2 linked regions of the Syntrophobotulus glycolicus DSM 8271 genome follow. The protein of the gene in region 1 interacts with the protein of each later gene in a pairwise test. Links are inferred from orthologs where the notes say so. Each region holds a gene or a part of one and is shown on either strand. Other genes may lie near its edges.

The links.
Region 2: the proteins of mobA (region 1) and SGLY_RS15440 interact in binary tests that used the Escherichia coli proteins (3 or more experiments, as listed by UniProt). The link is inferred for Syntrophobotulus glycolicus DSM 8271 from one-to-one orthologs.

Annotation. Positions count from the first base shown.
Region 1 is NC_015172.1:2,696,520-2,699,829, reverse strand. The notes cover bases 135-3,122. They hold mobA (molybdenum cofactor guanylyltransferase), read left to right. Parts: upstream 135-1,306; coding sequence 1,307-1,939; downstream 1,940-3,122. Other genes in these bases: groES (co-chaperone GroES), read left to right, coding at 2,940-3,122; SGLY_RS13445 (hypothetical protein), read left to right, coding at 2,288-2,698; SGLY_RS13450 (P-II family nitrogen regulator), read left to right, coding at 1,926-2,258; SGLY_RS13460 (glutaredoxin family protein), read left to right, coding at 1,053-1,310; SGLY_RS13465 (DegV family protein), read left to right, coding at 135-959. Outside these bases: SGLY_RS13470 (MarR family winged helix-turn-helix transcriptional regulator), read left to right, coding at 1-68; more of SGLY_RS13465, read left to right, coding at 126-134; more of groES, read left to right, coding at 3,123-3,224; groL (chaperonin GroEL), read left to right, coding at 3,291-3,310. UniProt on the Escherichia coli protein: Transfers a GMP moiety from GTP to Mo-molybdopterin (Mo-MPT) cofactor (Moco or molybdenum cofactor) to form Mo-molybdopterin guanine dinucleotide (Mo-MGD) cofactor.
Region 2 is NC_015172.1:3,129,778-3,133,028, forward strand. Bases 108-3,036 are described here. They hold SGLY_RS15440 (molybdopterin molybdotransferase MoeA), read right to left. Parts: upstream 2,217-3,036; coding sequence 999-2,216; downstream 108-998. Other genes in these bases: SGLY_RS15435 (molybdopterin-binding protein), read right to left, coding at 108-929; SGLY_RS15445 (bifunctional (p)ppGpp synthetase/guanosine-3',5'-bis(diphosphate) 3'-pyrophosphohydrolase), read right to left, coding at 2,373-2,858; SGLY_RS15450 (phenylacetate--CoA ligase family protein), read right to left, coding at 3,001-3,036. Outside these bases: more of SGLY_RS15435, read right to left, coding at 1-107; more of SGLY_RS15450, read right to left, coding at 3,037-3,251. UniProt on the Escherichia coli protein: Catalyzes the insertion of molybdate into adenylated molybdopterin with the concomitant release of AMP.

The sequences.
Region 1 (3,310 bases):
CCCTGGAAAATATTAATGAATATTTCAGGGAGAAATATGAGCTGACAAAAATAAAAAATAATGATTAGAGGCCAGAACCAGTGAAGAATGTCCAATAAAAAATCAGGAGATGTTCGGAGGTAAAAATGGGAGTAAAAATTTTGACGGACAGCACTTGTGATCTGCCGAAAGACTTAGCCCGGGAATTAGGAATCACAATCGTTCCTTTGAGAGTCTTATTTGGAGAAGAGTCTTTTCTGGACGGGGAAGAGATCACATCAGAAGAGTTTTTCACGAAGATGGCTCAGGCGGAAAAACTGCCGACGACAGCTCAGGTGAATCCCAGTCAGTTTATTGAAGAGTTCACCAAAATGATTGATCAGGGTGATGAGGTCATTGGAATATTTATTGCGGCCGCTCTGAGCGGTACTTATAACTCGTCTTTAATTGCCCGGGACACCATAGGCAGGGGAAAAATCGAGTTGATTGATTCCCATACGGCGAGTTTCGGCTTGGGATTGCTGGTTATTGAAGCGGCCAGAATGGCGCAGAAAGGCAAATCCTTTGAGGAAATTGCGGCCCGGCTGGAAACGGCCAGGGACAAAGTGAACTTTTACGCGATTTTGGACACCCTGGAAAACTTGGTCAAGGGTGGCAGGCTGACAGCGACTATGGCTGCAAATCTGCTTGGCGTCAAACCGATTGTTTCAGTAGCGGACAGTACGGTTTCCATGGTCGGCAAAGCAAGGGGACAGAAAAAAGCTTTTGCCTGGGTAATCGAGGACCTCAAAAATAAGGGAATCGATCTTGAGGGTCGGACGGTTGCCCTGGCCCATGGCGTAAATAAAGAGAGTCTGATGGATTTTCAGGAAGTTCTTTTTAAAGAATACAAGATCGGAGAAGTGATTATTTTTGAACTAGGTGCTGTGATTGGGACTCATTTAGGAGCAGGTTGTGTAGGATTAGGTGTAATCATGTGATGATCTTTTGGTATAATATCATTCAGGGATAATCTTATTCAGGTGTCCTCCTGAAACCTCAAGAGATTCTGGCAATGAAAGGCAGGGACAGTCATGGAAAAGCTGATAATGTACACACTTCCTTTATGTCCGATTTGTTTTCAGGCTAAGCAATTCTTGAAAAATAAGGGTGTTGCTTTTGAGGAGAAAAAGGTGATTCATTCCTCTGTTTTCAAAGAAATGAGGAAAATAACAAATTCCCTCAGGGTACCGGTGATGAAAGTGGGGGATGAAGTCCTTTCAGGATTTAACCGGAAAAAATACCAGCAGGCTTTTTCTTCGTATGACATTAATCATCCGGAGAAAGAATGAACAGGATTGAAGATGATTGGGATAAGTCTGAAACTAAGCTGCAGATGACGGGACTGCTTCTTGTGGGAGGAAACAGCTCAAGGATGGGGAGGGACAAGGCTTTTCTGGAAATCAGGGGAATACCGGTGCTCAAGAAAAGCTTGAAGGTATTATCCGGTGTCTTTGCCGAAGTATTAATCAGTGCCCGGGATGGTGAAATGTATGAAGAGTTTGGGTTTAAGGTCGTTAAGGACCTGTTTCCCGGAAAAGGACCTTTATCCGGGATATACTCTGGTTTGCAGGCGTCAAATTACAATTATGTTTTTGCAGCGGCCTGTGATATGCCATTTCTGAGCCCTGAGGCGATCATCAAACTGGCTGGGGAGACCGAGGACTATGACCTTGTCATGCCGTATGCTTCCGGAAGGCTGCATCCGCTGCATGCTTTTTATCATCAGAGACTGCAGGGAACAGCGTTTAAGCATCTCAGGGAAGGCAGACTGAGCCTGAGCGCACTGGCCGGCGAATCCAACACGAAGATATTCCGGTTTGAGGAGTATGCCGGTTCATTAACCAATGTGAATACCCCGGAGGAATGGAATGAAATCAGAAATCATATGGAGAGGATGAAGGAAGATGAAGAAAATTGAAGCGGTGATCAGACCAAATAAACTGGAGGAGGTTGAAAAGGCTCTTGCAGAAATGGGCGTAAGCGGAATCACAATTTCTCAAGTTTTGGGCTGGGGGAGACAAAAAGGGAGCACGACGGAAATTTATCGAGGCAAAGAGTTCAAAACCCGTTTATTAAATAAAATCAAGCTTGAAACTGTTGTTCCGGAAGAAGACAGCCAAAAAGTCAAGGAATTGATTATGAAGATTGCCGGAACAGGGAATGTCGGGGACGGGGTAATCTGGATTTCACCTGTTGAGGAGCTTACCCGTATTCGTACCGGTGAACAGGAGAAATAAGCTGCCGAGAGCAAGAAGGAGGGGAAGGTATGCTGACTAAGGCCTATTCCCCTGAGCAGGCGGGCTTCGGTAAGCTGGAAGACGGGCGGGATGTCGTGATCCTCTATGTGAAGGAATTTGCCGAACAGATTGCCGGTGTCAAAAACTCAGGGCTATCAAAATATACCTATAACTGGTTTTCGACTGAAAATGGAGACTCCTATGTCGTCCAGTTCAAGTGGGACAATGGAGTCGATATGGCCGTCAGGTTTAATTCCCAGCATTTTAAGCTGATCGCTCATTTCATGGAACCCCGGGACATGATCATTACGGCTAAACCAATTTCCGACCTGGTGTCGGCGGCTCAAGAAAAGAATACTGATTTTCTGGAATTTGATGAGGTTTTAACCTTCAGCGGAGTAACGTTTTCTTTAGCCGGAGCGAATAAATTTCCTCATTAAAGGCAATTAATATAGAAGTACGGAAAATTAAGGTTTTGATACCGATTATTATTAGGTATAGTAATCTTAAGGAAAATGAAGAAATATTAAGTAATCGTGGTATATTCTTAAATAATAGTGCTTGGGTAGATTTGCATAAGATCATATCCTTGCATATTATTATACCTAGGTGTTAGCACTCGATCAAGATGAGTGCTAACAATATCAAAACATGATAATATTTAAGGAGGGAAATCTCAATATGAAACTTAGACCACTGGCCGACAGGGTCATCATCAAAGCTGTTCCATCAGAGGAAAGAACAAAGAGCGGTATTATTATGCCCGATACTGCCAAAGAAAAGCCCCAGGAAGGGGAAATCATTGCAGTAGGTCCGGGGAGAATTGAAAAGGGTGAAAGAATCGCTGTTGATGTTCAAGTCGGAGACAAAGTCATTTATTCCAAATACGCAGGAACCGAAGTCAAATTTGACGGGGAAGAATATCTGATTCTGCGTGAATCAGACATTCAGGCTGTCATCGGCTAAATGGAACTGTTTAAGTGAAGAAGATGAGCCTGGTTCAGGCTATTTATCATTAGGAGGTTAATTATTGTGGCTAAGCAAATTAGTTT
Region 2 (3,251 bases), 430 kb from region 1 along the record:
ATTTTTTCGCCGCTGAATATCCTCGGCAGTACAATGTCCAAGAGCGAAGTCCTGCTGAAAATCGCTCCTCCGGGGACTCCGGCCAGGGCAGTATTACCCAGATAGGCCAGCATAAACATGTTCCCCGGCTGAACAGGCGTACCATAGGTGACGACCTCCGCCCCCGAGTCTCTGATCGCTACCGGAGTCAAATCGTCAGGGTCGACCGACATGCCGCCGGTCAGGATGATCAGGTCCGCCCCGGCCTTCAGGAGCTCTTTGATGCTCCGGCTGATCAGGCCGGTATCATCGGGACAATAGGCTTTGCCGATAAGGTCGGCCTCATAATCGGCCAATTTTTCCTCCAGCAAAGGCCCGAACTTATCCTCGATCAGGCCTTCATAGACTTCATTGCCCGTAATCACCAGCCCTGCCTTAAGCTGCCGGTAGGGCTTCACTTCAAAAACAGGTCCTTCTGTCCTGCAAAGCTCTTCCAGTGCCAGAATGCTCTTTTCTTTTATCACCAGAGGAATGATCCGGGCGCCGGCCAGCTTGTCTCCCTGCTTCACGATAAAATAGTCCGGCCTGGCGGCGATCGTTATGTTTTCCATAGAATTAATCCTTTTTAACAAGGAACGGTCGATTCTCAATAATCCCTTGGCCATGGACTTCAGCATAGTCTTGCCTTCACGCGGCTGCTCAAACTCCGTGTTTGGTCCCATTATTGCCCGGGCAATACGCACCGCGGCCTCATCCTCATGGATTTCCCCGGCATTTTCCTCCCAGACGAAAATATGCTCCTTGCCGGCTTTCCGCAATTCGGCGATGTCCTCATTTCTGATCCTGTGTCCGCGGGGATATAACACCCCTTTGAATTGTCCGGGAACGATCCTGGTGATATCGTGGCATAGTTCCATTCCCACCGCATCTTCTACACGAACTTTTTTCATTTTTGGCCCTCCGAATATCCAAGCAACCGGGTAAAATCATGTCTGCGATTTTACCTGATCATCAATTGATTATTTTAATAACAGGGCTTCCAGTTTCTCTCCCGCTTTAAGCGGCCCGCTTCCGGCGGGGATCTCGGCCAGCAGATCACACTCAATCAAAGAGCTCAGCACATCATTGCCCTGCCCTCCTGTAAACTCCATTAAGGCCGTTCCCTTCTCCCAAACCAGCCGGCCCCGCAAATACCTCCGGCGGGGGCTGTTCTTGCGGAAATCTTCTTTAAGAAGGACTTCAATCCGCTGCCAAAGGTATTCGGCTCTGCCGGCAAGCTTCTTGATCAAAGGACTTGCCAGCAGCTGAAAAACCACCATGCCCGCCGCGGGGTTACCCGAAAGACCCAGGATGAGCTTTCCATCCTTGAGCGCCGCCAGGGTCGGCGATCCGGGCTTCATATCGATCCGCCAGAATAGAACTTCCGCCCCTGCCAAGCGTACCGCATCCTGCACCACATCATAATCGCCGACAGATACCCCTCCTGTCGTCATCACCACATCCGCCTCAGCCAGTCCTCTTTTCATCAGCACGGCAACCTCCTCAGCCTTATCCCCGGCCGTACCGATGACCAGCGGCTCTCCCCCCAGTTCGGAAATATAGGCCGCCAGGCTGTAGCTGTTGCTGTTGCGGATCTTGCCTTTTTCCAGCTCTTCTCCCAAATCCTGAAGTTCCTCACCTGTGCTTACGACAGCAACCCTCGGTCTTCTGAAAACGCTGATCTCACTGATCCCCAGGGCCGCCAGAAGACCGATCAGGGGCGGGTTGACGACCGAGCCTTTACGGGCGACAATCTGACCTTTCATGACATCTTCTCCTGCCCGGACAATATTCTGGCCGGAACGGAAAGCCTGAAAAAGAGATACCGTATTCCCTTTTTCCAAAGTCTCTTCATATTTGACCACTGCATCCGCTCCCTCAGGTATGGGTGCCCCGGTCATTACTTTTATTGTTTTTCCCGCGGAAACAGCTTTGGAAGGCGTATACCCCGCAGGGACCTCTTCAATGACCTCCAGGATTAACGGATTATCTTCACCTGCCCGGAGTGTGTCTGCGGCCCTGAAGGCATAGCCATCCAGAGGAGAACGGTCAAATTGGGGAATATCCTCCCCCGCCCGGATATCCTCATCAAGGACTCTCCCCAAAGAATCGGGCAGCGCAACCCTCTCCTGGCCGCCGGCCGGACAATTCCCCAGCAGGAACTGCAACGCTTTCTCTGCCGAAACATTTGTTTCCATAAAACCTCCGTATTTCCGCGCACTCTCAACGGTAAGAACAGAAAATCCCCGCCCTTTGCAAGACAAGGATAAAAACATACCGAAGTAAGCACCGATCAAATTAACCCGGACCTTGTATGCCATGGAACCGCTCTTTATCCTATGGTCCGGAGATCTTCATTTATTCTGGGCTTTTTCCTCTTCTTTCTTTTCGCTTTCCCCCTGAGTATCCTTAGCAAGGATCGCTTCTAGCTGATTATAAGCATTAATATATTTTTCCAGTCTCTTGATGTCTTTCTCGGATAAGCTTGCGCTTTTATTGATGATCGCAATATTGTCTTTGATATCCGCAAGCTTAATCCTGATAATATCTTCCTTATGTAAAGCAATCCTGTCGATATAATCCTCATAACTCATTTCTTTAGGCTTGGTTAAGCTTTCGATCCCTTTGACCACTTTTTTGGAAAATCCGTAGTCATACAATTCTTCCGGCAGGCAATCGGTATGTTCAAGAACATCGTGCAGAAGGGCAATGATCTTTTTCTCCGGAGTATCCATCGCGAGCATCACTCTCAGAGAATGAAAAATGTAAGGCTCCCCTCCCCTGTTTTTTTCGCCTTTGTGCATCCTGCTGGCAAAAATAAGCGCCTTCTCAATTCTCAAGTGAATCACTCCTATCCCCTTGGTTATTGAATGATACAGTTTTACCCGTTATTCTATTATATCATAATTTTCGGACATTTTTAGCCCAACCTGAAACTCAGCCAGGGGAATAGAAACGCCCTGCGCTCAGCCTTCCCGCCGTTCAGTCCTTCCTGTTATCCAAAACCCGCTTTGTTTTCTTTTCACTTCTCGGCAATTGACCGATTTCCAGAATTTCTACGTCTGCCTGAATCCCGATTTTCCGTTTAAAGGCCGACCTGACCACATTCTGAACCATGCCTTGATCACTGCCGCTTTCGCTTTCGAGGCGCAGGATCACTCTGTCCCGGCCTTTCTCATGGTTAATTTCCAACTGGTATTCACTGCTTGCTTCGGGAATTGTCCGCAGGAATT